2 regions of the Streptomyces sp. NPDC001941 genome follow, and region 1 is predicted to be linked to the other one. Evidence: riboswitches for the same ligand, from Rfam matches in the RefSeq annotation. Region 1 holds a riboswitch; the other holds the start of a gene.

Region 1 (9,187 bases):
CGTTCCTGTTCACGCTGTCGATGCTGGCGACCGTCGCCTTCATCGCCTCCTACGTGATCTTCCCGGTCGACAAGATCGTGTTCATCTGGCCGTTCGGCCACGTGAGCGCGCTCAACTTCGCCCTGGGCTGGACGCTGGGTATCGCCCTCTTCTGCATCGGCGCCGGCGCGGTCCACTGGGCCCGCACGCTGATGTCGGACGTGGAGATCGCCGACGACCGCCACGAGATCCAGGCCTCTCCCGAGGTCAAGGCGAAGGTCATGGCGGACTTCGCGGCCGGTGCCGCCGAGTCCGGCATGGGCCGTCGCAAGCTGATCCGCAACACCATGTTCGGCGCGCTGGCCCTGGTGCCGCTCTCCGGCGTGGTGCTGCTGCGTGACCTCGGTCCGCTGCCGGAGAAGAAGCTCCGCTCCACCCTGTGGGGCAAGGGCAAGCAGCTGATCAACATGAACACGCACCAGCCGCTGCGTCCCGAGGACGTCGCCGTCGGCTCCCTCACCTTCGCCATGCCGGAGGGCCTGAAGGAGGACGACCACAACTTCCAGACCGAGATCGCCAAGTCGGCCCTGATGATCGTGCGGCTCCAGCCGGGCGACATCAAGGACAAGCGCGAGCTGGACTGGTCGCACGAGGGCATCGTCGCCTTCTCGAAGATCTGCACCCACGTGGGCTGCCCGATCTCCCTGTACGAGCAGCAGACGCACCACGTGCTCTGCCCGTGCCACCAGTCCACCTTCGACCTCTCCGACGGCGCCCGCGTCATCTTCGGCCCGGCCGGCCACGCCCTCCCGCAGCTGCGGATCGGCGTGAATGACGAGGGCTTCCTCGAAGCGCTCGGCGACTTCGAAGAGCCCGTCGGTCCTGCCTTCTGGGAGCGCGGATGAGCACCAACGACAAGCGCAAAGCACCCGCCGGCGAGCGGGTGGCCGACTGGGCCGACGGCCGCCTGGGGATCTACTCCCTGGCCAAGGCCAACATGCGCAAGATCTTCCCGGACCACTGGTCCTTCATGCTCGGTGAGATCTGCCTCTACAGCTTCATCATCATCATCCTCACGGGTGTGTACCTGACGATGTTCTTCCACCCGTCGATGAACGAGGTGGAGTACCACGGCAGCTACATCCCGATGCAGGGGCAGCTGATGTCGGAGGCGTACGCCTCCACCCTGAAGATCAGCTTCGACATCCGCGGTGGTCTGCTCATCCGGCAGATCCACCACTGGGCGGCGCTGATCTTCATCGCCGGCATGTTCGTGCACATGATGCGCGTCTTCTTCACGGGCGCCTTCCGCAAGCCGCGCGAGATCAACTGGCTGTTCGGCTTCCTGCTGTTCTTCCTGGGCATGTTCACCGGCTTCACCGGCTACTCGCTCCCGGACGACCTGCTCTCCGGCACCGGTGTCCGCTTCATGCAGGGCGCGATCCTGTCCGTGCCGGTCGTCGGCACGTACCTGTCGATGTTCCTGTTCGGCGGGGAGTTCCCCGGCGGCGACTTCGTGGCCCGGTTCTACTCGGCGCACATCCTGCTGCTCCCGGGCATCATGCTCGGCCTGCTGGTGGCCCACCTGATCCTGGTCTTCTACCACAAGCACACGCAGTTCGAGGGCCCCGGCCGCACGAACAAGAACGTCGTGGGCATGCCGCTGCTGCCGGTCTACATGGCCAAGGCCGGAGGCTTCTTCTTCCTGGTCTTCGGCGTGATCGCGGTGATCGCGGCGATCGCCTCGATCAACCCGATCTGGGCCATCGGCCCGTACCGCCCGGACCAGGTCTCCACCGGCGCCCAGCCCGACTGGTACATGGGCTTCGCCGAAGGCCTGATCCGCGTCATGCCGGGCTGGGAGATCAACGTCTGGGGCCACACGCTGGTCCTCGGCGTGATGATCCCGCTGGTGGTCTTCCCGCTGGTGCTGGCCGCGATCGGCGTCTACCCGTTCGTCGAGTCCTGGATCACCGGCGACAAGCGCGAGCACCACATCGCGCAGCGCCCGCGCAACGCTCCGACGCGCACCGCCTTCGGCGTCGCCTGGATCACCGCGTACATGGTCATGCTCGTCGGTGGCGGCAACGACCTCTGGGCCACGCACTTCCACCTGTCGATCAACTCGATCACCTGGTTCGTACGGATCTTCTTCTTCGTCGGCCCGGTCATCGCGTTCATCGTCACCAAGCGGATCTGCCTCGGCCTCCAGCGCCGGGACCGGGACAAGGTGCTGCACGGTCGCGAGACCGGCATCATCAAGCGCCTGCCGCACGGTGAGTTCGTCGAGGTCCACGAGCAGCTGGAGCCCGGCGCCCGCTACAAGCTCACGGCGCACGAGCAGTACGCGCCCGCCGAGATCGGCGCCACGGTCGACGAGAACGGCGTGGAGCGCAAGGTGAAGCGCTCCGAGAAGCTGCGGGTCAAGCTCAGCAAGGGCTACTACGGCGAGGGGAACCAGATCTCCAAGCCGACCGCCGAGGAGTACCAGGAGATCACCAGCGGCCACGGCCACCACTGATCCCCTGAGCACCACCTGACCTGTCGGTCGCCACGGCGAGAGCCCCGTCCATTCACCGGACGGGGCTCTTTGCCGTACCCGGCGCTCGATAGGGTGGAAGCCCTCACATCCGTACGGACGACACCCGGGAGCGACCATGGGCGCTGTGCACCCCGCTGGAGGCGACACCGCGGCGGGCCGCTCCTGGCCCGGCGTACTGGACTCGCTGCTGAGGGGCCAGGACCAGAGCGCGGACGACACCGCCTGGGCGATGGACCGGATCATGCGCGGCGAGGCCACCGACGCCCAGATCGCCGGGTTCATGGTGGCGCTGCGGGCCAAGGGCGAGACGGTCGAGGAGATCACCGGTCTCGTACGGACCATGTACGCCCACGCCAACGTGATCGACGTGGCGGGGCCCTGCGTGGACATCGTCGGCACCGGCGGCGACGGCGCCAAGACCGTCAACATCTCCACCATGTCCTCGATCGTGGTGGCCGGCACCGGCGTCCGGGTCGTCAAGCACGGCAACCGCGCCGCCTCCTCCGCCTCCGGCTCCTCCGACGTCCTGGAGAAGCTCGGGGTCAACCTCGACCTGACCCCGAGCCGGGTCGCCGAGGTCGCCGTGGAGGCCGGGATCACCATGTGCTTCGCGGTCAGGTTCCACCCGGCGCTGCGGCACGTCGCCGCCGCCCGCGGCCAGCTGGGCATCCGCACCACCTTCAACGTGCTGGGCCCGCTGACCAACCCGGCCCGGGTGAAGGCCCAGGCGGTCGGCGTCGCCGATCCCCGGATGGCGCCGATCGTGGCCGGGGTCTTCGCCGAGCGCGGCAACTCCTCGCTGGTCTTCCGCGGCGACGACGGCCTGGACGAGCTGACCACCACGGCCACCTCGCGGGTCTGGGTGGTGCGCGACGGCGCGGTCAGCGAGCAGGTCTTCGACCCGCGCGACGTGGGCCTGGACCTGGTGCCCGTGGAGGCGCTGCGCGGCGCGGACGCCTCGTACAACGCCGACGTGGCCCGGCGGCTGCTCGCGGGGGAGCGGGGGCCGGTACGGGACGCGGTGCTGCTCAACTCGGCGGCGGCGCTGGTCGCCCTGGAGCCCGGCTCCGGCGACCTGGCCGCCCAGCTGCGCGCGGGCATGGAGCGGGCGGCGCAGTCCATCGACTCCGGCGCCGCGCGGGCGGCCCTGGAGCGCTGGGTCGCCGCCACCCACGCCTGAGCGCCCCTCCCCGCACGCCGGTCGCGTCCGGCCGGGGGTCCACGATGTGGACCCCCGGTTGGGCGCGATCTTCGTCTGTGCCATACTCCTGGCAAGGTCATGAGTGACAGCGATCTAGGCCCCGGCCCGCTGTCCGGCAACCCTCCGTCCGTGGCGGGGTGCCCCGGGTGAAGACCAGGCCGTAGGCAGCGAGGTCTACGGCAAGCGCGGACCCCTGCATGCCCTGGGGTCCTGGTCCTCAAGGGAGCAGTCTCGTGAGCAAGCGAATGCGATAGGGCCCCTCGGCCCCTTTCTCCACCCCTCCTCCGTACGGCCCTCCTTGTCGCCGTGCGTCGAGCAACACCCGTGTGCCGTACGGCAGTCGAGCCGTACCCAGTCGTGCCGCGGGGTCCCCACGCCTCCATTCGCCTTGTCCTGCCGGGAGATGCCGCCATGTCCGCGTACCTGAACGACGCCGCCGCCACCGCCGACTCCGCCGCTGCCGCCGCTTCCGAGGAGCCCTGCTGTGCCGCCCCGCTCCCGGTCCTCGGCCGCGACGTGACCGTCCCGCTGGTCACCGGCGGCGAGGTCAGCTACGCGGCCCTGGACTACGGCGCCAGCGCCCCGGCCCTGCAGCGGGTCTGGGACGACGTGGCCGCCTACGCCCCGTACTACGGCAGCGTGCACCGCGGCGCGGGCTACCTCTCCCAGCTCTCCACCGACCTGTTCGAGAACAGCCGCAGGACCGTCCACGAGTTCCTCGGCTGCCGCCCCGACGACCAGGTCGTCTTCACCCGCTCCACCACCGACTCGCTCAACCTGCTGGCCCGCGCGCTGCCCGCGGACTGCCAGGTCTTCGTCTTCGAGACCGAGCACCACGCCTCGCTGCTGCCCTGGCGCGGCGCCCGCGTCACCTACCTCAACGCCCCCCGCACCCCCCGGCAGGCCGTGGAGACCCTGGAGCGCGCCCTCGCCGCGCGCGAGCCCCACGGCCCCGCCCTGGTCTGCGTCACCGGTGCCTCCAACGTCACCGGTGAGCTCTGGCCGGTGCGCGAGCTGGCGGCGGCCGCTCACGCGCACGGTGCCCGCATCGTGCTCGACGCCGCCCAGCTCGCGCCCCACCACCCGGTCCACATCGGCGAGCTGGACGTCGACTGGGTCGCCTTCTCCGGCCACAAGCTGTACGCGCCGTTCGGCTCGGGCGTGCTCGCCGGGCGGCCCGACTGGCTGCGCGAGGCCGACCCCTACCTGGCCGGCGGCGGCGCCACCCGCAAGGTCGCGCGGGCCGAGGACGGCGGCGTGGACGTGGAGTGGCACCAGAGCGCGGCCCGCCACGAGGCCGGTTCGCCCAACGTGATCGGCGTCTACTCCATCGCCTCGGCCTGCCGCGCCCTCACCGAGGCCGGCTTCGACTCCCTGGTGGAGCGCGAGCAGCACCTGATCGCCAAGGTCCGCGCGGGCCTCGCGGACGTGCCCGAGGTGCGGGTGCTCTCGCTGTTCGGCGACGACTCCCCGCGGGTGGGCGTCATCTCCTTCGTGGTGGAGGGCTGGAACAGCTCGCACTTCGCCGCCGCGCTCTCGGCCGAGTACGGCATCGGCGTGCGCGACGGCCTGTTCTGCGCCCACCCGCTGGTGCGCACCCTGCTCGGCGGCGAGCCGGGCGACCAGGGCGAGTGCGGCGCGCCGGACGCCGAGCCGGGGGAGCGCTCGCTCAACGCGATCCGGGTCAGCTTCGGTGCCGGTACGCCCGACGAGCACCTGGACCGCTTCGTGCGCGCCGTCAAGGAGCTGGTGCGCGACGGCGCCCGCTGGAACTACCGCACCGAGGACGGGCGCTGCGTGCCCGACCGCGGCTGAGGCCGTACCCGTACCCGTACGACGACGAAGGCGCCCGGCACGTGACGTGCCGGGCGCCTTCGGGCGTTCTCCCGTGGCCTAGGAGTCCAGGCCGATCGCGAAGGCCGCCTCCAGGTCGTGCTGGGAGTAGGTGCGGAACGCGACGTGGGTGTCGGTGCCCTCGACGCCCGGGATCTTGCTGATGCGGCCGGGGATGACGTCGGCCAGGTCGTCGTGGCGGGCCACCCGGACCATCGCGATCAGGTCGTACGTACCGGTGACGGAGAAGACCTCGCTGACGCTGTCCAGCGCCGCGATCGACTCGGCGATCTCGGGGATCCGGTCCACGCTGGTCTTGATGAGCACGATCGCGGTGATCACGGTTGGCTTTCTCCCTCGGGCGCCGCTGCTTGGGCCTTCACTGTAGCCCGCCCCCGGAAGCGCCCCCAGGCGTAGAGGAAGCCGACGCCGAAGCCCACCAGGTGGGCCAGGTAGGCGACGCCCGGGCCGCTGCCCGCCGTCCGCGCGGCCAGCCACTGCAGGACGAACCAGAAGACCAGCACGATCCAGGCCGGGAAGCGCAGCGGCAGGAAGAAGAGGAACGGGAAGAGGCTGGTGACGCGCGCCTTGGGGAAGAGGTAGAGGAAGGCGCCGAGCACCCCCGAGATCGCGCCCGAGGCCCCCACCAGGGTCTGGGCGGAGTGGGCGTGCGCGGCGGCGTAGGCGAGTAGCGCGAGGTAACCGCAGCCGAGGTAGAAGAGCGCGAACTCCAGATGGCCCATGCGCTCCTCGGCCATCGCCCCGAACACGTAGAGGAAGAGCATGTTGCCGAGCAGGTGCAGCCAGCTGCCGTGCACGAACAGCGCGGTCAGCGGGGTGACGAGGGCGTGCGGCTCGCTGTTCATCAGCTCCGCGGGGACCACCCCCCAGCGCCGGAAGTACGCGTCCTGCGCCGCCAGCAGGGCGTCCCCGGTGCCGTACACCGGGTTGAGGCCCGAGAGCGGACTGATGAGGAACACCGCGCAGCACAGGGCGATCACGCCGTACGTCACCGAGGGTCCGTGCACGGCCGCCCGGGCCGCCCGCCGCCAATCGATCATGATCAGAGCATGACGTAACGGGACCGAGCGGGACAGGGCGCCTCGCCGCACACGGGGCAGCCGTGAGGCCGTAGGGTTGCGGGCAGGACATCCGCAGTTCGACGGCGCACCGCGGCTCACGCATTCCGGTACGGCGCACGGCGCTCGTACGAGAAAGAGGACGGCGATCCATGACGACGGTACCCCTGCCGACCGCCGAGACCCGCTGGCGCTGCACCCTGTGCGGGAACCTCACCCGCTTCGACGTGACCCGCTCGTCCAAGGTCGTCGAGTACGTCCATCTGGACCTGGCCGGGGAGCCCAAGGTGGAGGAGCGCGAGGTGGTCAGTGAGACCATCGAGTCGGTGCGCTGCCGTTGGTGCAACGCGGTGGACCAGATCGAACTGGTGGACAGGCCGGGCGCCGGCTCCTGAGCGGGCGGCGCGCAAGACAACTGTGGGGTGACGGATCGTGGAGCAGCCGGAGAGCGGCGCCGAACCGGCCGGCTCGGCCGGCGACGCCGCCGAGGCGCTCGACCGACCGCTGCCCGAAGGGGTGCGGCGCCGGGTCGTCGCGCTCGTCTCGGACGCGTTCGGCGGCCTGACGGTCGCCGAACTGCCGTCCCAGCTGCGGCAGTACGCCCGGTTCACGCCGAGCCGCCGCGCCAAGTTCGCGGGCAACGCGATGGCCGCGGCGCTGGAGGGCGACCCGCTCTTCCGCCAGCGGATCGGCGAGCGGCTCAAGGAGACCCAGCCGGAGCTGGCCGGGGCCGTCGAGGCCGGCTCCCCGCCCGCCGCCGCCGACCCCGAGGACGTCGCGGCGGCGGCCTACGTACTGCGCCCCGCGGGCTGGGTGAAGCTCGTCGCGGCGGCCGGCGAGGAGGCCCAGCGGGCCGACGCCGAGCGGGCCGACGAGGCCGGGCGGCGCGAGCTGGAGCGGCTGCGCGAGGAGCTGGCCGACGCCCGCGCGCACACCCGCACCGAGACCGAGCGGCTGCGCGCCGACCTGGACGTGGCCCGGCGCGAGGCGGAGTCGCTCCAGCGCAAGCTGCGCAGCGCCCAGGCCGACGTCAAGCGCGGTGAGGCGGCACTGCGCCGCAGCCACGAGGAGATCGACGGCATCCGGGCCGAGGCGGCCGCCCAGGTGTCCGCCGCCGAGAGCGAGGGCCGGCGGCTCAAGGCCCGCCTCGGCGAGGCCGAGGCCAGCGTGGAGTCGGCCCGCCGGGCCGCCCGCGAGGGCCGCTCGGTGGAGGACATGCGGCTGCGGCTGCTGCTCGACACCGTGCTCGACGCGGCCCAGGGACTGCGCCGCGAACTGGCCCTGCCGCCCGCCTCGGTGCGCCCCGCGGACACCGTCGACGCGGTGGAGCCCGGCCGGATGTCGCCCAAGGACATCGCGGCCCGCGCCCTGTCCGAGACCGACCCGGCGCTCCTGGACCAGCTGCTCGCGCTGCCGCAGGCGCACCTGGTCGTGGACGGCTACAACGTGACCAAGACCGGCTACCCGACGATGCCGCTGGAGAAGCAGCGGCTGCGGCTGCTCGGCGGGCTCGCCATGGTGGCCGCGCAGACCGGTGCCGAGGTCACCTGCGTCTTCGACGGCGCGGAGCTGGCCGCGCCGGTGCTGCTGGCGCCGCCGCGCGGGGTGCGGGTGCTGTTCTCCAAGGCGGGTGTGACCGCCGACGAGCTGATCCGCCAGCTGGTGCGGGCCGAGCCGCCGGGGCGGCCGGTCATCGTGGTCTCCACCGACCGCGAGGTGGCCGACGGCGTCGCCAAGGCGGGGGCGCGCCCTGTGGCGTCCCTGATGCTGCTGAAGCGGCTTTCGCGCGTCTCGTAACTCCTGCGCGCAATGACCGGATTGGCGGCACTCCTGACCGACACACGGTCAAGTGGCCATCACTGCGCGTGTGACGACTGTAAAAAGTGCGCTTCATGAGCCTGATTTTTCGCATGAGGATTTGAACCGATCACAACTCGGTCACTAAGGTCATGGCTCGAACCTTCGCGCGGTAGATCATCCATCCGGGGTGTCAAGCGAAGGGGCCGCCACGTCCGCGCAGTTCGGCGGCTCTGAGGAAGAAGGAGCCGTCCTTCGTGGCGTCCCACCGTCGACCCAAGCAGCCGAGCCGTACCCGCGTGACCGTGCTGACCGCGACCGCCGCCGCTGCCGTGGCGCTCAGCTCGCAGGCCGCCAGCGCGGCGCCGTCCAAGCCCAGCAAGGACGAGGTCAAGAGCAAGGTCGACGAGCTGTACCACCAGGCGGAGAAGTCCACCGAGGAGTACAACGGCGCCAAGGAGAAGCAGACCACCCTCCAGAAGGAGGTGGCGCAGCTCCAGGACCAGGTCGCCCGCGGCCAGGCCGAGCTCAACACCCTGCGCGACGGCATCGGTTCGGTGGCCAGCGCCCAGTACCGCTCCGGCGGCCTGGACCCGTCCATCGCCCTCTTCCTCTCGGCCGACCCGGACACCTACCTCGACAAGGCCTCCGCGATCGACCAGCTCGGCGCCAAGCAGGCCGAGGCCCTCGGGACCATCCAGGCCAAGCAGCGGACCCTGGCGCAGAAGCGCGCCGAGGCCACCCGCAAGCTCTCCG
Region 2 (9,187 bases), on a different contig from region 1:
GCGGGTCGCCGGCGGGCGAGGTGGCCCGGCCGGCGGTGTCGCAGAACTGGACCTGGTTGTTGCCGAGCTTGTACGTGCCGTCGTTGCCGCCCCAGAACAGCCGGGCGTACGCGACCCTGGCGCCCGGCGGCACGGTGATCGTGGCGGTGCTGGAGTCGAGCACCGGGGAGGCCAGGCCCGCGGTGTCGGTGTACCGCATGGCGAACTGGTTGTTGTTCTCGCTGCTGGTGCCGGTCTGGGCGGCCTCGCAGCGGGCGGCGACGTCGGCGGGGGTGTCGGGGCACTGGAGCACTGTGTTGCCCAGGGTGATGAAGTCCCCGTAGACCGCGGCGTCGTACCGCTTGGCGAAGGGCTCGACGACGACGGAGGACGCGGGTGCCGCCGTGGCCACCAGCGCCGTCGCGGCGGTCGCCGCGCCAAGCAGGAAGCGCATTCCATGTCTGAACCACATAAAACGGAAATCTAGGCAGTACGCCCGGCCGACCCCGCGCGCCACGCGAGGGGGCCGTCCGAGGTTGCGCCGGGAGGCGGGCACCGGCCACCCTTGCCGCCCCGTCCGGCCCCGCCCCGCTCCCGCGCTCCCGGCGGGACCACGCGACTACGCCACCCGGCGTCGCGCGTACTCCGCGATCTCCGCCATCGGCGGGCGCTCCTCGGTGTCCACCGGGTACGTCCGCGGCTCGAAGCCGTCCTCGCCGCGCTCGAACTGGGTGAGCACCGGGCGCACCAGGTGTCCGCGCGAGAGCCGCAGCTGCGCCGTGCGGTAGATCGCCGCCGCCATCCGGCCCAGCGCCTGCCCGTCCTGGTGGCGGTGCCTGCGCACCCCGACGTCCACCTGCGCCAGCGCGTCCAGGCCCACCGTGTGCAGCGCGTCGACCAGCAGGCCCAGCTCCACTCCGTAACCGACCGGGAAGGGCAGCCGTTCGAGCAGCGAGCGCCGGGCCGCGTACTCGCCGCCCAGCGGCTGGACGAACCCGGCCAGCATCGGCCAGTGCAGGTTGAGCAGCGGGCGCGCCACCAGTTCGGTCACCCGGCCGCCCTGACCAGGGGTGTCGCCGAAGGGGCGGTCGTACATCGCCTTGACGAAGTCCACGTCGGGATCGGTCAGCAGCGGGCCGACGATCCCCGAGACGAAGTCCGCGGAGAACTCCTTGAGGTCCGCGTCCACGAAGCAGACGACGTCCCCGCCGGTCACCATCAGTGACCGCCACAGGACCTCCCCCTTGCCCGGCACCGCGGGTATCCGGGGCAGGATCGCGTCCCGCGCCACCACCCGGGCCCCGGCCGCCGCGGCCACCTCGGCCGTGCGGTCGGTGGAGCCCGAGTCGATCACCACCAGCTCGTCCACCAGCGGGACCGCGGGCGACATCAGCTCGCGGCGGATCACCGTCACGATGTCCCCGACGGTCGCCTCCTCGTTCAGCGCCGGGAGGACGACGCTCACCGTCGTCCCGCGCTTGGCGGCCAGCACCTGGCCGAGCGTGCGGTCGGCGGCTGACCAGGAGCGGGCCTTCAGCCAGCGCTCCACATCTTCGAGCACGGTCTACTACTCCCCGGTGTCTGAAATCGGTGCGTGTGATCCATCTCGCGGTTCGGACGACTATCTCAACCGTCCGGGCCTTCGGTTACAGTCTTGAACAACGCGGATGTCCGTCGCATGTCGGGGGTCGGTCCGCCACTCACAACCGCACACACAACCGCATACCGCTCATCCAGAGGGGCAGAGGGAAACGGCCCGTTGAAGCCCCGGCAACCCTCCAGCCGGTCTCGTTCTCATCCGCGAGGCTCCCGGCTAGGGAAGGTGCCAAATCCGTCTCATGGCGAAGTGCGCCATGAGGAAGATGAGGAGAAAGGGCCTCGCCATCATGGCTGTACAGACCGTCGCACCCGCCGCCAGCGCCGCTGCCACCGTCGACCTCGGACCGGCCTCCGGGCTCTCCTGCCGCGAGTGCGGCACCCTCTTCCCGCTGGGACCGATCTTCGCCTGCGCCGAGTGTTTCGGCCCCCTCGAGGTGGCGTACGACTTCCCCGCCGAGGGCCCCGAGGCACTGCGCAAGCGCATCGAGGACGGCCCCGAGAACATCTGGCGCTACGCGCCGCTGCTGCCCGTCCCCTCCGACGTGGCCGACAAGCCCAACCTCAACCCGGGCTGGACCAAGCTGGTCAAGGCCGACAACCTGGCCCGCGAGCTGGGCGTCGAGCCGGGCAGGCTGTTCGTCAAGGACGACTCCGGCAACCCGACGCACTCCTTCAAGGACCGCGTCGTCGCGCAGGCCCTGGAGGCCGCCCGCGCCTTCGGCTTCACCACCCTGTCCTGCTCCTCCACCGGCAACCTGGCCGGCGCCGTCGGCGCCGCCGCCGCCCGGGCCGGCTTCCGCTCCTGCGTGTTCATCCCGCACGACCTGGAGCAGGGCAAGGTCGTCATGGCCGCGGTGTACGGCGGCGAGCTCGTCGGCATCGAGGGCAACTACGACGACGTCAACCGCTTCTGCTCGGAGCTCATCGGCGACCCGCTGGGCGAGGGCTGGGGCTTCGTGAACGTCAACCTGCGGCCGTACTACGGCGAGGGCTCCAAGACCCTGGCGTACGAGATCTGCGAGCAGCTCGGCTGGGTCATCCCCGACCAGCTGGTCATCCCGATCGCCTCCGGCTCCCAGCTCACGAAGATCGACAAGGGCCTCCAGGAGCTGATCAAGCTGGGCCTGGTCGAGGACAAGCCGTACAAGATCTTCGGCGCCCAGGCCGAGGGCTGCTCCCCGGTGTCCGCCGCCTTCAAGGCCGGGCACGACGTGGTGCGCCCGCAGAAGCCGAACACCATCGCCAAGTCCCTCGCCATCGGCAACCCGGCCGACGGCCCCTACGTCCTGGACATCGCCCGCCGCACCGGCGGCGCGGTGGAGGACGTGAACGACGAGCAGGTCGTCGACGCCATCAAGCTGCTCGCCCGCACCGAGGGCATCTTCGCCGAGACGGCGGGCGGCGTGACCGTCGGCGTGACCCGCAAGCTGGTGGAGGCCGGGCTCCTCGACCCGACCCTGACCACGGTGGTCCTCAACACCGGTGACGGCCTGAAGACCCTGGACGCGGTGGCCGACACCTCCCAGGCCACGGCCACCATCAAGCCCTCGCTGGACGCCTTCCGCGCCGCGGGCCTGGCCCACTGACACCCGACGCACCCTTCCCGAGGCTTCCCGAGAGGTACCGCACCATGAGCGTGAACGTCCGCATCCCCACCATCCTGCGCACCTACACCGGCGGCCAGTCCGAGGTCCCGGCCGAGGGCGCCACCCTCGCCGAGGTCATCGCCGACCTGGAGAAGAACCACGCGGGCATCGCCGCCCGCGTCCTGGACGACCAGGGCAAGCTGCGCCGCTTCGTGAACGTGTACGTGAACGACGACGACGTCCGCTTCGAGCAGGGCCTCGACACCGCCACCCCGGACGGCGCGGGCGTCTCGATCATCCCCGCCGTCGCCGGTGGCTGCTGACCACACCGCGTGACCCGTATTGCCCCCTCCGCGAGAGAAGCGGAGGGGGCAATTCTGCATGGTTGAACGCGATAGAGTGTGGGAAGCCCCTTCCGCTGCCCGTGCCACGCGCATATCCGAGTGCGCCCCTCGCGCGACAAGAAGCAGCCAAAGTGTTCGAGCACGTTGCCCCTTATGTGGTTTTTGCCGGGCCCGACTTGCCCTGGAATTCAAGGAATTCACCGCATTCTTCCGATGGGCCGTGCCCAGAATTCTCGTCCGATTGACCTGTTGCAGACGGCAGTTGGACAGATACATTCAGCGGCGGTCGACGCGTTCCGGCGCACGTCCGCTACCTGTCGGCGGGCGAGGTCTGACCCGGGCCCGCGAAGTGCGGTCCTGTGCAAGGGCCAGTAATAGGGGAGTTAGGCATGGCTCAGGGCACCGTCAAGTGGTTCAACGCGGAGAAGGGGTACGGCTTCATCGCGGTCGACGGTGGTGCGGATGTATTCGTCCACTACAGCGCGATCCAGATGGACGGGTACCGCACCCTTGAAGAGGGTCAGCGGGTCGAATTCGAGATCTCGCAGGGCCAGAAGGGGCCGCAGGCGGACATGGTCCGCGTAGCCGGCTGAAGCGCCGACTGACTGCAGCAACGTGAGAAGGGCCCGCGTCCACCGGACGCGGGCCCTTCCGCTTGCCCGGGGGACGCGTCCCGGGGCGCGACCCGGGGGCGCCGACCCCGGGTCGCGGCCGGGTCCGGGCCGGGTCCGGGCCGCGTCCGGACCGTGCCCCGGCCGGGTCCGCTCGCACGTCGAGAGGGCAGCTCCTCGAAGTCGCTTGCACTCTCCTAGGGCGAGTGCTAATCATTGGCGTTAGCACTCTCCGAGTGAGAGTGACAGAACTTGGATCGGTCCTGTGAGGTCGGCGACCCGGGTGGGAAGGAACCACACGGCGAGCCGGCCGTCCGTCGCGGGCACGGGTGCCGATCCGGAGAAATCCACCCCGTCCGGGAGGACCACTTCACATGGCCAAGATCATCGCGTTCGACGAGGAGGCCCGGCGCGGCCTGGAGCGCGGCATGAACCAGCTCGCCGACGCCGTCAAGGTCACCCTTGGCCCCAAGGGTCGCAACGTCGTCCTTGAGAAGAAGTGGGGCGCCCCCACGATCACCAACGATGGTGTGTCCATCGCCAAGGAGATCGAGCTGGAGGACCCGTACGAGAAGATCGGCGCCGAGCTGGTCAAGGAAGTCGCCAAGAAGACGGACGACGTCGCCGGCGACGGTACGACCACCGCCACCGTCCTCGCCCAGGCGCTCGTCCGCGAGGGCCTGCGCAACGTGGCCGCCGGTGCCAACCCGATGGCCCTCAAGCGCGGCATCGAGAAGGCCGTCGAGGCCGTCTCCGGCGCCCTGCTGGAGCAGGCCAAGGACGTGGAGACCAAGGAGCAGATCGCCTCCACCGCCTCCATCTCCGCCGCCGACACCCAGATCGGCGAGCTCATCGCCGAGGCCATGGACAAGGTCGGCAAGGAAGGCGTCATCACCGTCGAGGAGTCGCAGACCTTCGGTCTGGAGCTCGAGCTCACCGAGGGCATGCGCTTCGACAAGGGCTACATCTCGGCGTACTTCGCGACCGACATGGAGCGTATGGAGGCGTCCCTGGACGACCCGTACATCCTCGTCGTCAACTCCAAGATCTCCTCGGTCAAGGACCTGCTCCCGCTCCTGGAGAAGGTCATGCAGTCGGGCAAGCCGCTGCTGATCATCGCCGAGGACGTCGAGGCCGAGGCCCTGTCGACGCTGATCGTCAACAAGATCCGCGGCACCTTCAAGTCCGTCGCCGTCAAGGCCCCGGGCTTCGGCGACCGCCGCAAGGCCATGCTGAACGACATCGCCATCCTCACCGGCGGCACGGTCATCTCCGAGGAGGTCGGCCTCAAGCTCGAGAACGCCGGCCTGGACCTGCTGGGCCGCGCCCGCAAGGTCGTCATCACCAAGGACGAGACCACCATCGTCGACGGTGCCGGCGAGAGCGAGCAGGTCGCCGGTCGCGTGAACCAGATCCGCGCCGAGATCGAGAACTCGGACTCGGACTACGACCGCGAGAAGCTCCAGGAGCGCCTGGCGAAGCTGGCCGGCGGCGTGGCCGTCATCAAGGCCGGTGCCGCCACCGAGGTCGAGCTCAAGGAGCGCAAGCACCGCATCGAGGACGCCGTGCGCAACGCGAAGGCGGCCGTCGAGGAGGGCATCGTCGCCGGCGGTGGCGTGGCCCTGCTGCAGGCCTCCTCGGTCTTCGAGAAGCTGGAGCTGTCGGGTGACGAGGCGACCGGCGCCAACGCCGTGAAGCTCGCCCTGGAGGCCCCGCTCAAGCAGATCGCCGTCAACGGTGGCCTGGAGGGTGGCGTTATCGTCGAGAAGGTGCGCAACCTTCCCGTCGGCCACGGCCTGAACGCCGCCACCGGTGAGTACGTCGACATGATCGCCGAGGGCATCATCGACCCCGCCAAGGTGACGCGCTCCGCGCTGCAGAACGCCGCGTCGATCGCCGCGCTGTTCCTCACCACCGAGGCCGTCATCGCCGACAAGCCGGAGAAGGCCGCCGCGGCCGCTCCGGGCGGCATGCCCGGCGGTGACATGGACTTCTGATCGGCCCCGGCTGATCACCCGTCCTGACACGACGAAGGGCGGCACCCCCTCTCCCAGGGGGGTGCCGCCCTTCGTCGTTGCCGGGGACCGGCGTCAGCGCACGTCGACCGCGTCGGCCGTGGCCGTCGAGTTGAAGTGCGTGCCGTCACCGAAGTACCGGATCAGGTAGGAGCCGTCGACCGTCGCCTTGGTACGGAAGACGGCCTTGCCCTTGGCGTCCGTCGTCGTCGACAGCTGGAGCTTGAACGACGAGCTGTTGGCGGCCCGGAACCACAGCTGGACCTTCTGCTTGGGCATGGCCCGCCAGGACTTGTTCACGTACTCCTGGAGCGTGCCGGTGACGGCCAGGGCGGCGCCCTTCTTCACCGGCTCCGGGGTGGCGTTCACGTCCGGCAGGCGGGTGGTGGTGCGGCCCATGGAGAAGACCTGGCTGACGCTCTCCGCGTACTGGTCGCTGGTCAGGTGGCGGACCCGGTAGGAGCCGGAGGCGCCGCCGGTGCCGACGACCTGGAACGTGTTGTACCAGGAGTTGTACGGGGTGCTCACCGAGGACCAGCCGGAGCCCAGCGCCTTCCAGCCGGTGCGGCCGTCGGCCGAGTACTCGACCTGGACCTGCTGGTCCTGGCCGTCGACGCGGTTGCTCTGGAGCTTCGGGCTGAACGCGCCGCTCACCACGACCCGTCCGTCGGCGCCCAGCGACGCGCTGTGCGCCACCATCTTCGACTCGGCGGGCAGGGCGAGGGGGCCGGAGGCGTCGCCGCTGAGCCAGCCGTCCACCGGGACGGCCGACCAGGAGTTCAGGCCGTTGCCCGGCACCGACGTCAGCGTCGCCGTGAAGCGCCCGTCCGCGTCCGTGGTGACGTTCCTGCCCGCGCCCTGGCGGTGGCCGTCGCGCCCCAGCCCGACGGAGATGACCACGCCCGCGAGCGGGTCCGTGCCGTCGAGGACCCGGCCGCTGACGGTGACGCCCTCGCCGGGCAGCACCCGGGTGCGGTCGGCGCTCGCGGCCACGGTGACGCGGCGGGGCTGGGACTGCCACACCGAGCGGGTGGCCGCGGTGCTGCCGTGGACCTCCGCGCTGTCCTCCGAGAAGGAGGCGCGGAACTCGCCCGAGGGCGTCGCCAGCGGGAACGGCGCGGACGCGAAGGCGCCGGTGTCCGTGGTCACGGCGGTCCTGGTGTCGCCCGCCGCCGGGACCCGGTCGAAGGAGACCGTGCGGCCGGCCAGCGGGACCTCGTCGCGCGAGCCGGGCTGGATGCCGACCAGGGTGCCCTGCGGGCGGGCGTTGGGGTCCTGCCAGGTGGGCTTGGGCAGGTCCGGCAGGACGAGCACGGGACGCAGGGTGAAGTCCAGCGTGCCCGCGTCGCGCCGGGTCACGGTGGCGCCGGTGCTGTCGGTGGCGGTGACGTCGATCGCGTACGCGCCGAGGGCGGGGATGTCGCCGCCGTCCTCGGTCAGCTTCAGCGGGGTGCCGGCGGGCACGGTGAACCGGCCCTCGGCGCCCGGGGCCCCGGCCAGGGCGGGCAGCTCCGCGACGACCGTGTCGCCGCGCCGGACCTTCGCCGACACCGAGACGAGCGTGGCGCCGGGCGCGTCCGTCCAGGCGGTGACGCCGAAGGTGCCGCGCTCGGCCTGGTCGGTGACGGCGCGGCCGATGCCGACCGCGACCGGTTCGTCGGCCGCGAGGGCCGGGGCGGTGGTGGCGGCCAGGGAGAGCGCCGCGACCGCGGCGACGAGGGTGAGCCGGGCGGGCCGGCCGGTCAGGTCAGCGCGCATCGATGTAGGTCACCTTCGTCTCGCTGTAGAAGTAGCCGTTGGCGGGCTCGGTCACCACGGCCCAGGAGCCGTCCCCGTAGGCCTTGCCCTTGAGGGAGTACCTGCCGTTGGAGGCGGTCTTGCCCTTCGTGACCCAGTACCAGTCGGTCTCGCCCTTGGGCTTGAAGACCAGGGTGACGCGGGCGCCGGGGTAGGCCTGCCACTTCTTGTTCACGTACCGCTGGACCGTGCCGGACGCGGTGAACGCGGCGTTCGTCCTGGGCTTGGTGGTGGAGTAGCCGGCGCCGAGGAAGCGGGTCTGGACGCGGGTCTGGTGGACCGGCTTGGAGACCGCCTCGCGGTAGGTGTCCGTCTCGGGGTGCCAGACGCGGTAGTACGCGGCGATGAAGCCGCCGCCCTCGAAGGCGAAGCCGCAGTCGGAGTCGCCGGAGTCCACCGAGTCGAGGTTGCGCCAGGTGCGGCCGTCCACGGAGTACTGCAGGACGATCGGCTCGTTCGTGCAGTAGGAACCGCCGAGCAGGGCGCGCCCGCCGACGCGGAGCGTGCCGTAGGCGTCGAGCGCGACCGTGACGTTCGAGAAGACGAACGGCTTCGGGACGGCGATCTCGCTGCGGTCGAAGGGCTGCGACTCGAAGTACGGGGACGGCTTCACGAAGGTGTTGACGTCGCCGGTGCTCAGGGCCTTGCCGGTGTACGTGAAGGTGCCGTCGGCCTTGACCGTGCCGCTGCCCACCTTCACGTCCGCCCACGCGCCGTTCGGCCGCTCCATGGAGGAGACGACCTCGGCCCCGGTGAACGGCTTCCAGCCGTCGTCGGTCAGCCGCTCGGCCCGGCCGGTGACGGTCACGGGCTGGCCCTGCTGGACCCGGTACCGGCCGGTCTCGGCGCTGATCCGGTACTGCGTCTGCTCCAGGTCGACGTCCGGCAGCCGCGCCGGGTCGTCGGGGTCGGTGTCGGCGGCCGGGGTGACCACGGTGGCGGTGCCGCCGCGGACCGCGTCGCCCGGGGTGAACGGGAGGGCGAAGGAGCCGTCCGCGTCGCTGAGGGCGTAGAAGGTGCTGGTCCGGTTCGCCAGGTGCACCGCGATCTGCACGCGGGTGCCGGCCCGGGCGGGCTCCCGGGTGCCGGTGGCCGCGTCGAAGGCGTTGACCTTGCCGCTCAGGACCACGTCACGGTGGTCGTAGTCGGTGCTGGCGCGGTCGAAGGCCAGACCGGATACCCCGGTGTGCAGCTTGTGGCTGTAGCTGCCGCCGGTCCAGCGCTGGACGGTGCCGTTCGGCATCCGGTACTCGACG

What was found. Region 1 has a riboswitch for S-adenosylmethionine ahead of ABT160_RS28250 (aminotransferase class V-fold PLP-dependent enzyme). Riboswitches for the same ligand answer to the same signal wherever they lie in the genome.
Region 2: it holds a riboswitch for S-adenosylmethionine, as region 1 does, so the genes downstream of both, thrC (threonine synthase) here and ABT160_RS28250 (aminotransferase class V-fold PLP-dependent enzyme) in region 1, are expected to answer to the same signal.

The regions. Positions count from the first base shown of each region.
Region 1 covers NZ_JBEOYE010000048.1:50,796-59,982, reverse strand. The annotation lists gene qcrA (cytochrome bc1 complex Rieske iron-sulfur subunit) at 1-884, shown strand, start outside; gene qcrB (cytochrome bc1 complex cytochrome b subunit) at 881-2,500, shown strand; gene trpD (anthranilate phosphoribosyltransferase) at 2,637-3,701, shown strand; SAM riboswitch class IV at 3,797-3,914, shown strand; gene ABT160_RS28250 (aminotransferase class V-fold PLP-dependent enzyme) at 4,134-5,537, shown strand; gene ABT160_RS28245 (Lrp/AsnC family transcriptional regulator) at 5,616-5,897, opposite strand; gene ABT160_RS28240 (rhomboid family intramembrane serine protease) at 5,894-6,616, opposite strand; gene ABT160_RS28235 (hypothetical protein) at 6,787-7,029, shown strand; gene ABT160_RS28230 (NYN domain-containing protein) at 7,067-8,431, shown strand; gene ABT160_RS28225 (C40 family peptidase) at 8,689-9,187, shown strand, end outside.
Region 2 covers NZ_JBEOYE010000017.1:40,359-49,545, forward strand. The annotation lists gene ABT160_RS14820 (DUF7927 domain-containing protein) at 1-433, opposite strand, end outside; gene ABT160_RS14825 (glucosyl-3-phosphoglycerate synthase) at 599-1,540, opposite strand; SAM riboswitch class I at 1,706-1,848, shown strand; gene thrC (threonine synthase) at 1,842-3,164, shown strand; gene ABT160_RS14835 (MoaD/ThiS family protein) at 3,209-3,487, shown strand; gene ABT160_RS14840 (cold-shock protein) at 3,898-4,101, shown strand; gene groL (chaperonin GroEL) at 4,494-6,116, shown strand; gene ABT160_RS14850 (hypothetical protein) at 6,210-7,892, opposite strand; gene ABT160_RS14855 (hypothetical protein) at 7,882-9,187, opposite strand, start outside.